Regions from separate parts of the Actinomadura sp. 21ATH genome, predicted to be linked through region 2. Evidence: riboswitches for the same ligand, from Rfam matches in the RefSeq annotation. Region 2 holds a riboswitch; the other holds the start of a gene.
The links. Region 2 has a riboswitch for cyclic di-AMP ahead of ACA361_RS02060 (NlpC/P60 family protein). Riboswitches for the same ligand answer to the same signal wherever they lie in the genome.
Positions count from the first base shown of each region.

Region 1: it holds a riboswitch for cyclic di-AMP, as region 2 does, so the genes downstream of both, ACA361_RS03780 (CHAP domain-containing protein) here and ACA361_RS02060 (NlpC/P60 family protein) in region 2, are expected to answer to the same signal.

Region 1 is NZ_JBGNUR010000001.1:766,361-774,185, reverse strand. It holds gene ACA361_RS03805 (cytochrome P450) at 172-1,347, opposite strand; gene ACA361_RS03800 (SDR family oxidoreductase) at 1,352-2,161, opposite strand; gene ACA361_RS03795 (nitroreductase family protein) at 2,158-2,820, opposite strand; gene ACA361_RS03790 (TetR/AcrR family transcriptional regulator) at 3,034-3,687, shown strand; gene ACA361_RS03785 (hypothetical protein) at 3,840-4,019, opposite strand; cyclic di-AMP (ydaO/yuaA leader) riboswitch at 4,343-4,482, shown strand; gene ACA361_RS03780 (CHAP domain-containing protein) at 4,497-5,336, shown strand; gene ACA361_RS03775 (CDP-glycerol glycerophosphotransferase family protein) at 5,566-7,825, shown strand, end outside.
Region 2 is NZ_JBGNUR010000001.1:420,193-428,017, forward strand. It holds gene ACA361_RS02035 (4Fe-4S single cluster domain-containing protein) at 1-28, shown strand, start outside; gene ACA361_RS02040 (hypothetical protein) at 1-501, opposite strand, end outside; gene ACA361_RS02045 (hypothetical protein) at 646-951, opposite strand; gene ACA361_RS02050 (FHA domain-containing protein) at 979-1,371, shown strand; gene typA (translational GTPase TypA) at 1,440-3,293, opposite strand; cyclic di-AMP (ydaO/yuaA leader) riboswitch at 3,485-3,626, shown strand; gene ACA361_RS02060 (NlpC/P60 family protein) at 3,634-4,674, shown strand; gene ACA361_RS02065 ((deoxy)nucleoside triphosphate pyrophosphohydrolase) at 4,749-5,162, opposite strand; gene ACA361_RS02070 (Mut7-C RNAse domain-containing protein) at 5,186-5,989, opposite strand; gene ACA361_RS02075 (ribonuclease domain-containing protein) at 6,139-6,567, shown strand; gene ACA361_RS02080 (NlpC/P60 family protein) at 6,618-7,682, opposite strand; gene ACA361_RS02085 (hypothetical protein) at 7,679-7,825, opposite strand, start outside.

The sequences.
Region 1 (7,825 bases), 350 kb from region 2:
TCGGCGCGGGCGCCGGCGGCCCGTCCGGTTCGGCCGGATCGCCGCAGGTGGGGGCGCGGGGAGAGAGCCGTGCGCGGACGCCCGCCGGAGCCGGAAGGTTCACCCCCGTCCGGAGCCGGTCAGCCGCTGAAATGGGCGTCCAGGCGCAGCGCGCTGGGCGCCGCCTGAGGGCTAGTTGCGCGGGGTGAGGGTGATCGGGAACTCCGTCACCCCGCGGACGAAGGCGTTCCGGAGGATCCGCGGGCCCTCGGCGTCGGCGCGCCCGGCGGTGCCGACGCGGGCGACGAACTCCTCGAAGAAGATCTGCAGCTCCAGCCGGGCGAGCGAGGCGCCGAGGCAGAAGTGCGGGCCGAGGCCGAACGCGATGTGGTCGCCGGTACGGCGGGCGACGTCGAACGCGTCCGGGTCGTCGAACACCTCCTCGTCCCGGTTGGCGGAGCCGTACATCAGCAGGACCTGGCCGCCCGCCGGGATCGGCACGCCCCGCACCTCGGTGTCGGCGCTCGCGACCCGGCACATGTTGAGGATCGGCGTCGTCCAGCGCACGAACTCCTCGACCGCGCCCGGGATCAACCCGGGATCCTCGCGGAGCCGCCGCCACTGGTCCGGGTGCGCGATCAGCGCGTCGATCGCGGTGGCGATCACCGTGCGGGTGGTCTCCGCCCCGCCGACCAGCAGCAGGAGCGCCTCGTGGGCGAGGTGCTCGTCGTCGTAGACGGGGTCGTCCGGGCCGGCGTTGGCCCAGATCGACATCAGGTCCTCGGCCGGGCAGGCGCGGCGGTCCTTGGCCACCTCCAGCGCGGCGATGGCGAACTCCGCGGCGGCCTCGGTGGACTCCTGGGTGACGTAGCGCAGCCCGCCGCCCGCGAGCACGGCGGTCGCCGACCAGTGCACGAGCCGGTCCACCTGGTCCTCGGGGAAGCCCAGCAGCCAGCCGATCACGCGGGCCGGCAGGGGCGCGGCCAGGGCCGGGACGGCGTCGACCGTCCCGGCGTCCAGCGCCGTGTCGATGCAGTCGACCGCGGTCGCCCTGATCCGGTCGGCGTACCTCGCGACGCTGCGCGGCGTGAACCACCGGTAGACCATGCGGCGCCGCACCGCGTGCTCCGGATCGTCCATCCCGATCATGGACGGGTCGGCCGGCCGCAGCTGCGGCCGGTAGCCGCCGGAACTCGTCCACAGCTTCGGGTCGCGCTCGATCGCGAAGACGTCCGCGTGCCGCGCGATCCCCCACAGCCCGTTCGCCTCGTCGTGGTAGACGGGCGCCTCGGCCCGCAGCTCGGCGTACACCCGCCAGGGGTCGCCCGCGTACATCTCGCCGTCCAGCAGGTCCACGGTCGTGCGCATCGCCTCACTCCTCCGTGCTGACACCTCTGAGCGCGTCGGCGCCGAACATCGGCTCGAACGCGGCCCGGAAATCGGGCCCGCGGCGCAGATGGTGGCCGCCGTCCACGTTGATGACCTGGCCGGTGATCCAGGACGACTCGGGCCCCACCAGGAACCGCGCCGCCTCGGCGATGTCCTCCGGCTCGCCGACCCGTTCCAGCGGCATGCACGCCAGGTAGTCGTCCAGGACCGGGCCCGGCTCGGTGAACCCGGCGACCAGCTCGGTGCGCACCAGGCCGGGGCGGATCCCGTTCACCCGGATCCCGATCCCGCCCAGCTCGTCGGCGGCCAGCTTCACCAGGTGGTCGACCGCCGCCTTGGACACCCCGTACGCGCCGAACCAGCGGTGCGTGTTGGACGAGGCGATCGACGAGATCGCCACGAACGCGCCGCCGCCGGTACGGGACATGTGCCGCACCGCGTGCTTGAGGGTGAGCATGGTGCCGGTCGCGTTCAGGTCCATCGTGTCCCGCCAGGCGGCGGTGTCGAGCTGGGGGACCGGGCCGATCGAGCTGGTGCCGCCGGCGGAGTGGACCACGGCGCGCAGCGGCCCGGCCCCGGCGGCGGTACGGAGCGCCGCGGCGATCTGCTCCTCGTCGGTGACGTCCGCCACCGCCCACCCGCAGCCGATCTCCTTGGCGGCGGCCTCCAGCCGCTCGGCCGTACGGCCGCAGATGGTCACGGCGGCGCCGTCGGCCGCCAGCCGCCGGGCGCAGGCCAGGCCGATCCCGCTGCCGCCGCCGGTGACCAGCGCGGACGTGCCTTCGAGCGTCATTCGGGGCTCCAGAGTGGTTCGGGGGTCTCGAATCCGGCCGGGGCGCCCCACGCGTTGCGGTGGGTGACCTCGTGCGCGGGGCGGCGGGCGGCCACGCCCCACCGGCCGGTGGGGTAGCCGAAGGAGACGCAACAGGCCATGGTCCAGTGCTCGTCCTTGGGGACGCCGAGGATGTCGTACGTCTCGTCCGGGTGGAAGAAGCCCAGGACGGAGGTGAGGGAGCTGCCGACGCCCTCGGCCCGCGCGGCCAGCTGCGCGCTCCAGACGGCGGGGAAGATCGAGCCGCCGTTCGGGTCGAACCGGGTGAAGGCGAAGAGGAACAGCGGTACTTCCTCGAAGTGGTCGGCGAGCCACTGCGCCGACCGCTGGACGCGCAGCATCTGGGCGCTGCCCGGGTCGTCGGGGTCGGCGTTGGCGGCGTCCAGCCGGTCCTTGTAGACGGTCTTCCAGAGCTGGTCGATGGAGTCGCGGTAGAGCGGCCCGATCCGGCCCTTCACCTCGGGGTCGTCCACCAGCAGGAACCGCCAGTCCTGGGCGTTCCCGCCGCTGGGCGCCCGCACGGCGGCGTCCATGATGCGGCGCTGGACCTCCAGCGGCACCGGGTCGGGGCGGACCCGGCGCATCGCGCGGGTGGTGTAGAGGGCCTCGTGCAGGTCCATCGGCGGCTCCGATCGGAGACTGGTGTCTAGACTAACGTCACGAACCAAGCAAGCGATAGGGCGAAGAATGATCTACCCGATGCATCCTCGCCCGCGGGCGGCGGGCCGGACAAGACCCCGCGCGCCCGCACGCCCGAGCCCGGCGCGCGAGGGGAACGGATGTGCGAGAAGATGGCGTCCGTCACCCGATCGGTCACCCCCGAAGGAGGCGCGTTGAGCGGCGATGCGCGGTTCACCGTGACCCGGACGCTGAGCAAGGAGCAGCAGGCCCGCCGGGAACGGCTGGTCGAGGCCGCCCGGCTGCTGGCGCTGGAGGGCGGCTACCCGGCCGTGACCATGCACGACGTGGCCGACCGCGCGGGTGTGGCGAGGGCCACGGTCTACCGCTACTTCGCCACCAAGGACCACCTGATCACCGAGGTGGCGGGCGCCTGGGTGCACCAGGTCACCGACGACGTCGAGGCCCTCGCGGTCGGCGACACCCCGATCGAGCGGCTCACCGCGCTGCTGGAGCGGATCATCCGGGTCGGGGCCGAGGAGATCCCGCTCACGTCGGCGATCGTCCAGGCCGTGACGTCCGAGGACTCGTCGGTCGAGGACGACCGGCTGGTGCTGTTCATGACCCTCCGCGACCGGCTGGCCGCCGCGATCGGCGACCCGGTGCCGGAGCGGGACCAGGTCGAGATCGTGATCGGCCATGTGCTGCTGGCCGCCCTGGTCAGCCTGACCTCGCTGCGGACCCCGGTGGACGAGGTCGTCGCCATGGTGACCACCGCCGGGCGGCTCGTCCTGGCCGGCGCCATCGCGGGCTCGGGCCCGGCCGCCGCGGGCGCGAGCGCCGGCGCCGAGCCCGCCGCCGCGACCTGACGCGCCGCTTTCCCGGGCGCGCGGGTGTGAGGCGGGTCTCAGAGCGTTCGTGACCCGGCCTTGGTGTGGCCTTTGTCGCTGGACCGGCGCCGAAGGCGCAGGTGAGGCGGGTGAAGCGGGCCTGGTGCCGCCGATTGGGCCGCTCGCCGACGCTACTTCCGGGCCGCCGGGCGGCGCACCGGGAGCGGGGCCCCTTCGGCCCGTACGGGGACCCGTTCGGCGAGGGTGCGGGCCAGCCGCAGGCCCCCGGCCACGCAGAGCGCGAGGGCCAGTACGGCCAGCCCCGCGAGGCCCAGCAGAGTGATCGCCAACAACCCCAGATCCGGCAGCATCGCCGCGTTCCCTCCCGGTGCGTACGGGTCGATCCGACACGAGAGTCCGAATCGTTCCCCGATGTCGGGAAGAGATGCGGGGGTCATGTGGTTTTGAACCTGTGTCCGCGTGCTTTGCACCGGATTTGCCACGAGCTAGAAGTTTGATACCTTCTGACCACCTCTGGGCGATGCACCCCATGCGTCGCCATTGGTAGGCGGGCCGAGCCGACCGGGCCGGATCCCGCCGACCGCGGTCGCGTGTGCGGACCATAGAACCCGCGCGAACCGTCCATCCATCTGATCGCAGTGCCGGTGGCCCCTGACGGCCGCCGGACCGCCGAGTCCGTTCCGCGCCGAAGACGGCGCCTGGAGCCGGGGACCCAACCATCTGGGGTGAATCGGTGCGCCTCCGCGCGCACCGTAGGGCGACTTCCACGTCCGAATCCGACAGCTAACCCGGTAGGCGGCCATGGAAGAAATCAGGAGACCCCTGCTGTGTCGTTCCGTATCTCTCCCGCTCTGCTCGCCGACCTTCGTGACCGCGCGAGCGAGCTGACCACCCAGACCCTCGCCCTGCGCGGCCGGGCCGCGGCCGGTGTGGCCGGCGGCGCCGCCCTGGGCGTGCTCGCCCTCGGCTCGGCCGTCGGCGCGGCCGCCTCCACCGGCGCCGCGGGCACCGAGGTCCAGACCGTCGCCGGCGTCGCCGGCGTCGGCAAGGGCGGCCACACCGCCGTCCAGCCCGAGCAGGTGAGCAGCCAGGCTCGGAAGGCCACCGGGACCGTCGCCGGCAAGGCCGCCGACGCCCAGAAGAAGGCCGGCTCGGCCAAGAAGGCCACCGCCAACGCCGGGTCCGCCACCGCCCGGGACGTGATCGCCCTCGCCAAGAAGCAGGTCGGGATCACCGAGGGCAAGGGCGGCCAGACCAAGTTCCACGACTGGTACGTGGGCACCGACAACGCCAAGCTGACCGCCGCGCGCGACGGCGGCAACGTCTCCAGCTACAACGGCGCCTCCTGGTGCAACATGTTCGTGTCCTGGGTCGGCGCGCAGACCGGCGTCAAGAACATGGGCTGGGACGCCTACACCGTCGAGCACGCCAAGTGGTTCAAGAAGACCGGCCGCTGGGGCCAGGAGGCCAAGCCCGGCTCCGTGGTGTTCTTCTCCTGGAACGGCGGCGGCATCAACTCGATCGAGCACGTCGGCCTGGTCGTCAAGGACAACGGCGACGGCACCGTCGACACCGTCGAGGGCAACACCGGCAACGCCGTGAAGGAGAAGACGCGGCAGAAGTCGCAGATCGTCGGCTACGGCTACCCCGACTACCGGAAGAGCTGAGCCTCTCCGGCAACCGAGCCGCTCCGGAAACGCTGAGCCACTCCGGAAAACCCCTGGTCCGAGGGCGTCCGCACCTGGTGCGGGCGCCCTCGGCGCGTTCACCGGCCGCCCGAGCTTTCCGGGACAGAACGCGAGAATCCGTGAATATTGACGTCCGCTTGATCCCGAGTCGACCCGGTGATGGACCTGGCTGGAAATCACTGTCCCGGAGCGTGCGAAAGGGGATGGGATGCGGGTCCGGCCGGACGTCAGTGTCGTCGTGATCGCCTACAACGACGCCGGACGGCTGCCGCGCGCCGTCCGCTCGGCCCTCGGCCAGACGCTCGGCGGCGTCGAGGTGGTGATCGTCGACGACGCCAGCACCGACGGGACGGGCGAGGCCGCCGACCGGTTCGCGGCGGCGCACCCGGGCCGGGTCCGGGCCGTCCACCTGCCGGAGAACTCCGGCGGCTGCGGCCGCCCCCGCAACACCGGCGTGGAGCTGGCCCGCGGGGACCGGGTGATGTTCCTCGACAGCGACGACGTCCTGGACCGGCACGCCTGCCTCACCATGGTCGCCGCCGCCGAGGAGACCGGCGCCGACCTGGTCTCGGGCCTGTGCGTCCGCTCCCACCTGGGCCCGAAGGCCCGCGAGACGCCCTGGTACCCGCGGCTCTACCGGCGCCGGGCCGTCCACGACTCCGTCCTGGACCATCCCGACCTGCTCTACGACACGCTCTCGACCAACAAGTGCTACCGGCGGGACTTCCTGCTGGACCGCGGGCTCCGCTTCGTCGAGGACCTGCACTACGAGGACCTGCTGTTCTCGGCCGAGGCGTACCTGGCCGCGGACCGGATCGCGGTCGTCCCGCACCGCGTCTACACCTGGTACGTGGAGGCGCGCGCCGACCGGCCGTCGATCTCCAACCGCCGCCGGGAGCTGCGCAACCTCGCCGACCGGCTGGAGGTCCACCGCCGCATCGACCGGGTGTTCCGGGCGCACGGGGCGGCGGACCTCAAGGCGGCCAAGGACGCCAAGTTCGTCAACCACGACCTGCTCCTCTACCTCTACGACCTGCGATCCCGCGACGAGGACTACCGGCGGCGGTTCCTGGAGCTGGCCCGGCCGTACGTCGCCGACCTGGACCCGGGGGCACTGGCGGCCTCCAACCGGCTGCCCGCCATCGCCGCGTACATGGTCGGCCGCGGCGATCTTGAGGGCGCGATCGCCGCCGCCGAGTTCGCCCGCAAGAAGATCCCGGAGCTGCGCGCCGAGCTGGTGGAGCGGGAGGGCCGCGTCTACTGGGGGGAGCGGCACCTGCGGGACGGCCAGGGCCGGGAGATCCTCGACGTCACCGCGCTCGGCATCCACGCCCGCCCGCTGACCGAGCTGCGGCCCGCGACCACCGCGGTCGCGCTGCGCCGCGCCGGCCGCCGCGCGCGGCTGTCCGGCCTGGTCGCCAACCCGCTCGGCCGGATCCCCGCCGGCGCCCGGCTGCGCGGCGAGGTGGAGCTGCGGGACCGGCGGCATCCCCGCCGGACCGTGCGGTTCCCGGCGGAGTTCGCGCATCGCGGCGACACGATCGAGTGGCGGGCCGCGCTCGACACCGCCCGCCGGGTCCGGCCGGTCGGGCTCGTCGACCCGCTGTGGGACGCCCGGCTGATCATGCGGGTGGACGGCGACCGGCTCGTCCTGCGGATCGGCGTGGAGGGCGGGCACGCGGGAGCGGGAGTGGGCTCGGGGGTGACGGGCGTGCGGCTGCCGGTGCGGCCGCGGCTCACCCGGCTCGCCGGCACCCGGCTGAGGTCGTACGAGACGGAGGGCGGCAACCTGTCGTTCGTCCTGGAGGGCGGCGGGCTGCTTACCGTCCCGTTCAAGGCGGCGGTCCGCGCCCTGCGCCACAGCACCGCCTTCCGGCGGGCCTGGCAGGGCCTGCGCCGTACGGAACGGTCCGCGCGCTCGCTGAAGGCGGCGCTGCGGCGCCGGCTCACCGCCGGCAAGACCAAGGTCGCCGTCTTCAACCGGGTCCTGTCCAGGCTCCCCGTCCGCAAGGGCACGGCCGTCTTCGAGAGCCATCTGGGCAAGCAGTACTCGGACAACCCCAAGTACATCTACCGGGAGCTGCGGCGTTCCGGCGTCCCCGTGCGTGCCTACTGGTCGTACGCGGAGAGTCCCGAGGGCTTTCCGAAGGACGCGTCCCTCGTACGGCGCGGCTCGTGGGCCTACTACCGGGCGCTCGCACGGGCGGAGTTCTGGATCGACAACCAGGGCTTCCCGGACGGGCTGCGCAAGAGGAAGGGGACGACGTACGTCCAGACCTGGCACGGTTCGGCGTACAAGCTGATGGGGTTCGACCAGCCGGCGCTGAAGAGCGCCACGCGCGCGGAGCAGCAGCGGTTCCGGCGGGCGGTGGAGCGGTACGACTGCTTCCTCGTCCGGTCCGCGCACGACGAGCGGACGCTGGTGCCCGGCCTGGGGGTGGCCGCCGAGCTGCTCCCGGCCGGCTACC
Region 2 (7,825 bases):
AGCGGGGGAAGTGTCATGGCGACCTTGAATTGCCCTGTCTGTGACGAGCCCTTCCAGCAGGGCGATCTGCTCTGCCTGAGCTGCGGGGCCAATCTGGCGCGCGCCGGGGGCGGCCGCCGGCAGGGACCGGCGTACGACGACCAGCAGCCACCGCGGATTCCGCCCCCGCCCGGCCCCCAGCAGGGCTACGGGCAGCAGCCCGCCTACGGCCAGGACCAGCAGCCCGCCTACGGGCAGCAGGACCAGTACGGGCAGGACCCGTACGGCGGCCACCAGCAGGCTCCCCAGCACCACCAGCAGCAGGGCGGCCAGCACCAGCAGGGCGGCGGCCAGTACGGCCAGCCGCAGCAACCCGGCCCGGGCGACAACCCGTACGGCGGCGGTGGCGGCGACGCCCAGTTCGGCGCCCCGTACGGCCAGCAGGGCCAGCAGCAGCCCCCGGCGCAGAACCCGCACCAGCCGCCCGGCCCGCCCCAGTACCAGCAGGGCGGCGGCCAGCATGACCAGTACGGCCAGCCGCAGCCCCAGTACGGCGAGCCGCAGCAGCAGCCGCCGGTCCCGAACGACCCGTGGGGCTCGCCCCAGCAGGGCCAGCAGGGCCAGCCCCAGCAGGACCAGAACCAGTGGGGCGCTCCCCCGCCGCCCTCACCGGACCAGTGGGGCCAGCCGCAGCAGCAGCCACCGCAGCCGCAGCACGGAGGCGGCCAGCACCAGCACCAGCCCCCGCCGCCGCAGCACCAGCAGCATCAGGGCCAGCCCCAGCAGGACCAGTGGGGCGCTCCCCCGCAGCAGGACCAGTGGGGGCAGCCGCAGGGCGGCGGCCAGTACGGCCAGCCGCAGCAGCCCGGCCCGGCCGACAACCCGTACGGGCAGGCGCCCCAGCAGGGCCTCCAGCCCCCGCCGCACGGCCGCGAGGCCACCCTGCTCCCGCAGGACCAGCAAGGGCAGCACCGTCCGGGTCCCGACAGCACGGGCCTGATGTGCCCCTACTGCGAGGCCGTGCTGAGCAACCCGAGCGCCGCGCAGTGCGACTCCTGCCTGCGGCCGCTGCCGCAGCAGGGCACGCCGGTGCTGCGGGTCCTGTTCCCCACGGGCGAGCTCAAGGTCTCGGTCGGCCAGCACCTGGTCCTGGGCCGGGACGCGGGCCAGTCGCCGGTGGCGGCCACGTTCACGCAGTACGACAACGTGTCGCGGCGCCACTCGACCGTCTGGCTCGACCCGTCCGGGACGGCCTGGGTCCGCGACGAGGGCTCCACCAACGGCACCTTCGTCAACGGCGAGCGCCTCCCGCGCGGCGTCGAGGCCCCCCTCCGCGACGGCGACCAGCTCCGCCTGGCCGCCGACGTGACCGGCACCGTCCAGCTGAAGTAAGCGGCAGCACCGCAGAAAGCCCGAGGGCCGCTCCGTACGACGGAGCGGCCCTCGGGCTTTCCAGGGCGTCAGCTCGCGCGCTTGGCGCGGGCGCGGGTGCGCTCGCGCTCCTTGGCGTCCAGGACGACCTTGCGGAGCCGTACGGCGGTCGGGGTGACCTCGACGCACTCGTCCTCGCGGACGAACTCCAGGGCCTCCTCAAGGGTGAGCAGGCGGGGCGGGGTGAGGGTCTCGGTGCTCTCGGCCGTGGAGGAGCGGATGTTGGTCTTCTGCTTCTCCTTGCAGATGTTGACGTCCATGTCGTCGGAGCGCGAGTTCTCGCCGACGATCATGCCCTCGTACACCTGCGTGGTGGGGCCGACGAAGAAGGTCCCGCGCTCCTGGAGGTTGGTGATCGCGTACGCGGTGGCGGCGCCGGTGCGGTCGGCGACCAGGGACCCGGACGGGCGGGTGCGCAGCTCGCCGAACCAGGGCTCGTAGCCCTCGAAGACGTGGTGCGCCATCCCGGTGCCGCGGGTCTCGGTGAGGAACTCGGTGCGGAAGCCGATCAGGCCGCGGGCGGGGACCAGGAACTCCATCCGGATCCAGCCGGTGCCGTGGTTGGTCATGTGCTCCATGCGGCCCTTGCGGACGGCCATGAGCTGCGTGACCGCGCCGAGGTGCTCCTCGGGGAGGTCGACGGTGAGCCGCTCGACGGGCTCGTGCTTCTTGCCGTCGATCTCGCGGGCGACGACCTGCGGCTTGCCGACGGTGAGCTCGTAGCCCTCGCGGCGCATGTTCTCGACGAGGATGGCCAGCGCCAGCTCGCCGCGGCCCTGGACCTCCCAGGCGTCGGGACGCTCGGTGGGCAGCACCCGGATCGAGACGTTGCCGATCAGCTCGCGGTCCAGGCGGTCCTTGACCAGCCGGGCGGTGACCTTGGTGCCCTTCTCGCGGCCGGCGAGCGGGCTGGTGTTGGTGCCGATCGTCATCGAGATCGCCGGCTCGTCCACCGTGATCAGCGGCAGCGGGCGCGGGTCGTCGGGGTCGGCGAGGGTCTCGCCGATCATGATGTCGTCGATGCCGGCCAGCGCGATGATGTCGCCGGGCCCGGCCTCGTCGGCGGGCTTGCGGGTGAGCGCCTCGGTCATCATCAGCTCGCTGATCCGGACGCGCTCGACGCTGCCGTCGCGCTTGCACCAGGCGACGGACTGGCCCTTCTTGATGACTCCCGAGTGCACCCGGCAGAGCGCGATCCGGCCGAGGTAGCTGGAGGCGTCCAGGTTGGTGACGTGCGCCTGGAGCGGGGCGTCGGGGTCGTACGAGGGGGCCGGGATCGTCTGCTTGATGATGTCGAACAGCGGCTCGAGGTCCTCGCTGTCGGGCATCCCGCCGTTCTCGGGCTTGGCGAGGGACGCGCGGCCGGCCCGGCCGGAGGCGTAGACGATCGGGAAGTCGATCTGGTCCTCTTCGGCGTCGAGGTCCATGAACAGCTCGTACGTCTCGTCGACGACCTCGTCGATGCGGGCGTCCGGCCGGTCGGTCTTGTTGACCACGAGGATCACCGGCAGCTTCGCGGCCAGCGCCTTGCGCAGCACGAACCGGGTCTGCGGGAGCGGGCCCTCGCTGGCGTCCACCAGGAGCACGACGCCGTCGACCATGGACAGGCCGCGCTCGACCTCGCCGCCGAAGTCGGCGTGGCCGGGCGTGTCGATGATGTTGATCGTCATCCCGGCGTGCCGGACGGCGGTGTTCTTGGCCAGGATCGTGATGCCCTTCTCACGCTCCAGGTCGCCGGAGTCCATGACGCGGTCGTCCACGTCCTGGTTGTCGCGGAACGCCCCGGACTGCCAGAGCATGGCGTCGACCAGCGTCGTCTTCCCGTGGTCGACGTGGGCGACGATCGCGACGTTCCGGAGGTCGTCACGCGTGGAGATGGGCATGCGGTCTCGCCTTGGGTGAGAGTGTGGGGTTCCGCCGCAGACTGCGACTCTTTCGATTCTACTGGCCGTACAACGTCGACGGCCCGCTCCCGTCTTCCCGAGCGCCGCACATCTTGCTATTTGGCCAACTTTGCCCGGACTTTGTACTCTCCCGTAATCCGGTCGTTCCGAGTCCCGCCCCCCGGGACGACGGCCGGACACCGCCGAATCCCCCTCGGGGGAACCGGGGACCCAGGCCCCCTGGGGTGAATCGGCGCGCACTCCCGCGCGCCGTAGGGCGACTCCTGGCCCGAACCCGTCAGCTAACCCGGTAGGCGGCCAAGGAGAGGAGTTCACCGGTTTGTCACCGGCTCGCGAACGGCGCGGCTTCGCCGTGCCCTCCCTCACCGCTGCCTCGATCGTCGCGTTCGGCGCGCTGACCCCGATCGCCGCGGAGGCCGCCGTGCACCCGGCGGCCGCGCCCACGCTCGCGCCCCCGGCCGTACGGGCCGCTGCCACCCCCGCCGCGCAGCCCAAGCCGTCCGAGAGCGAGCTGCGCAAGCGCCTGGACGCGCTGAACACCGAGGCCGAGAGGCTGACCGAGGCGTACAACAAGACCCGCGTCGACCTGAAGGCCGCGCAGCGGGCCGAGCGGACCGCCGCCCAGACCGCCGCGCGCCTCCAGCAGCAGGCCGCGCCCGCCCGCGAGGAGCTGGGCCGGCTCGCCGCCGCCAACTACATGGCGGGCGGCTCGGACATGTTCTACGGCGCCGGCACCGACACCTCCGGGCTGTCGGCCTCCGCGTACCTGGCGCAGAGCCGCGCCGCCGCCGTGAACCGCCTCCAGGCGCAGATCGACCAGGCCACCCGGGCGCAGAACGCCGCCAGGGCCGAGACCGCCAAGGTCCAGCAGGCCGCGACCAAGGCCGCGCAGGCCCGCGAGACGGCCCGTTCCAAGGTCGCCGAGGTCGTCAGGCAGCTGGACAAGCTGACCACCACCCGGGTCAGGGACCCCAAGACCGGGCTCAAGGCCACCGTGAAGGGCTCCGACCTGCCCGCCAAGATGGCCCGCAAGGCGCTCACCAAGATCGGCAGCCCGTACGTGTGGGCCGCCGCGGGACCGAACAGCTTCGACTGCTCCGGCCTGGTGGTCTGGGCGTACGGGAAGGTCGGCAAGCCCGGCCTCCCCCACTACACCGGCGCCCTGTACGGCGAGGGCCGGAAGGTGAGCAGGGGCGAGCTGCGGTCCGGCGACCTGGTCTACTTCGGCTCCAGCCTGCACCACATGGGGATCTACCTCAGCGACGGCAAGTACCTGCACGCCCCGCAGACCGGCGATGTGGTGAAGATCTCGAAGATGTCGGACCGCTCCGACTACGCGGGCGCCAACCGGATCTCCTGAGACCGGCCGGCGGGCCGGCGCGGGCCCGCCGGTCCACCCGCGCCCCGCCGGCAGCCGGCCGCCCGTACGCGGCCTCAGCCGCTCAGGTGCGGCCGTACGGCCTCGACGATGGGCAGGTCCGCGGGGAGCCACGCCACGTCGTACAGCTCCGCCGGGCCCAGCCACCGCAGCGCGAGGTGCTCCAGCGCGCGCGCCTCGCCCTCGACGATCGCGGCGGTCCACACCCGCAGCACGCCGCCCAGGACCAGCGGCCAGTCGCCGCCGATCCGCTCGGCCAGGGCGATCTTGACGCCCAGCTCCTCGTGGCACTCGCGGACGAGGGCGTCCTCGTCCGTCTCGCCGGGATCGACCTTGCCGCCGGGAAACTCCCAGCCGCCGGCCAGCGCCGGCGGCTCGGCCCGCTGCGCGGCCAGCAGCCGTCCCCCGGAAATGATCGCCGCGCCCACCACTACGTTGATCGTGACCAGCCCCTCTCTGCCCGGCATCATGCCGGACGGGCGGGCCGGGCGTCTCAGGAGGCCGCGCTGCGCGCCGATCCGGCGGCCGGGCCGGGCGCGGAACCGGGCGCAGAGCCGGCCGCCCGCGCCGCCGCCACCACGGCCGTCGCGTCCTCGACGATCCGCTCCAGATGGCCGCCGTGCGCGCCGCGCCAGTAGACCTGGCCGCAGTCGGTGCAGCGCCCGTACACGTCGTAGCTGCGGCGGGTGCCGTCGGCCAGCTGCCGCTCGACCTCCTCCTTGTCCACCGCGGCCAGCACGCCGTTGCAGGCGGTGCAGCGGGTCCACGGCGACAGCTCGGGCGCGAAGCGCTCCAGCAGGTCGCGCAGCTGGTCGTCGGGGCGCGAGCCGCGCGCGTACGCGCCGAACCACAGCGCCCGGCGCCGCAGCAGCCCGCGGTCCTGCGTCAGCAGCACCCGGCGCTCCGCGTTCGCCTGGACGACCAGCGCGGGGTCGTCCATGTCGTTGTGGTACGCCGTGTCCAGGCCGAGCAGCCGCATCCGGCGCGCCAGCGTGCCCAGGTGGACGTCCAGCAGGAACCGCGGCGCGGTCTGGCCGGGCTCCAGCGGTACGTGCTGCGGCCGGGACACGGCCTCGACCCGTACCTCCTCGCCCGCGGCCGGCAGGTGCCCGGGCTCGACCGGGACACCGTCCACCAGCAGCCGCCCGGCCTCCGGCAGCGGCACGCCCAGGGACTCCACGATGTGCCCCAGCGTCGAGGTACCGTCGTGCGCCACCTCCTGCCGCGCCCGGCGGCGCGCCGAGGGCAGGAACATCAGCAGTTCGTCGTCGATCGAGATCGTCGTCGCGGGCTCCACGCGGCCAGCATGCCACGCGGCGCCGCGTTGTCGACCGAATTGATCCGGGCCGTGGGCGCCGAAGCGCGGGTAACGCGGACGGCAACTTCCCCTGAAACCGCCGCGCCCGCCTTGACCGGTTCCGGGGTCGCGCCCGCACACTCGGTCACATGAGGTTCCCCCGCCATCTGCTGCCGCTCCTGCTCCCGTTCGTCGCCGCCGCCTTCCTCGTCCCCGCCGGCCCGCCCGGCACCGGCGACCGGCCGCTCGCCGGGCCGCCCGCGCTCGCGGCCGTCATCGCCGCCGACGTCCCGCCGATCTGCGCGACCGACCTGCCGCCCGAGGCCGGCACCACCGTCCGCCTCATCGACCGGGGCGGCCCGTACCCCTATCCCCAGGACGGCACCGTCTTCCACAACCGCGAGGGCCTCCTCCCGGACGAGCCCGCCGGCTTCTACCGCGAGTACACGGTCGAGACGCCCGGCACCGACCACCGCGGCGCCCGCCGCATCGTCACCTCGGGCGACCAGGGGCACGACGGCATGTACTACACCGACGACCACTACGAGAGCTTCTCCGACATCGACTTCGCCTGCTGAGCCGCCGGACGGCCGGCGCGGCCGGGCCGCCGGCGCGGCCGTCCGGCCGGTCAGTCCTGCTGCGGCTGGGCGGCCAGCTCGGCGACCCGGCGCTTCATCTCCGGGCGGGCCAGCGGGCGGGTCGTGCCGATCCAGTCCGAGCGCTTGTACGACTTGACGCCGATGTTCGGCGTGCAGGTCGAGCAGCTCGCCACGATCATCTTGCCCTCGCTGATCACCATGCCGACATGGCCGGGATTGTTGGCGGACGTCCCCGGACCCGAGTTGAAGAAGACCAGGTCACCGGGCTGCTCCTTGCCCTTTTCGATCTTCACGCCCCAGGGCCACTGCTGGAACGTGGTGCGCGGGATGCTGAGCCCGACCGAACGGTACGCGCCCTGGAGCAGGCTGGAGCAGTCCCACGCGTCCGGGCCGTTCGCGCCGAAGATGTACCGCTTCCCGCGCTGCGCCATCGCGAACGCGATGATGCGCTGGACCAGCTCGCCCGCGTTGCCGGGGAGCTGGTTGTCCTGGCACTCGACGCCGTTCGACTGCACGATCTTGAAGTCGCCGCCCACGTACTTCTTGGCCCAGTCGAGGACGAGGTTCACGTAGTCCCACGAGTGGTTGTACATGAACAGGGCCGTCCGCATCCGCTCCGGGGCGCCGTTGTGCTTGAGGTAGCGGGCCGCGGACGGGATCGCGTCGTCGGGGTCGTAGCGGTCCTTCTTGCCGTCCTTGTCGCCGTCGACGGCGAACGACTTGAACGTCGCCGCGAGGAACTGCATCGGGCCGCCCGCGCCCGCGTAGTTCTCGCCGCTCTGCACGCCGGGCAGCCGGGACGTCCCGTGGCTGGTCTCGACCTTGCCGATGCCGGCGAGGACGTTCCACGGGATGCCGTAGTCCTTGCCCGCCTTCTTGTAGAGGTCGAGGTAGTTCGCCGGGATGGCGCGGGCGTCGTTCGCCTCGGAGGGCTGCGACCCCGCCTGCGACACGTCCACGCAGGCCGCGCCCGCGCCCCCGCCGCCGAACATGAACTGGCTCGCCCCGAACAGCACCGGAACGATCATCAGCGCGCCGAACACCGTCGCCACCGCGCCCAGCGCCGCCGCGGTCAGCAGCCTGCGCCGGTTCATTCGGTGTCACCGGTGCCGGCGGTGTCACCGGCCTGGCCCGCGTCGGCGGGACCGAACGCGTACACGCGCAGCGCCGAACCGTCGCGCGCGACCGTCACCGCGTACTGCTGGCTCTCCTGGCCCTCCTTGCCGCCCTTGGTCAC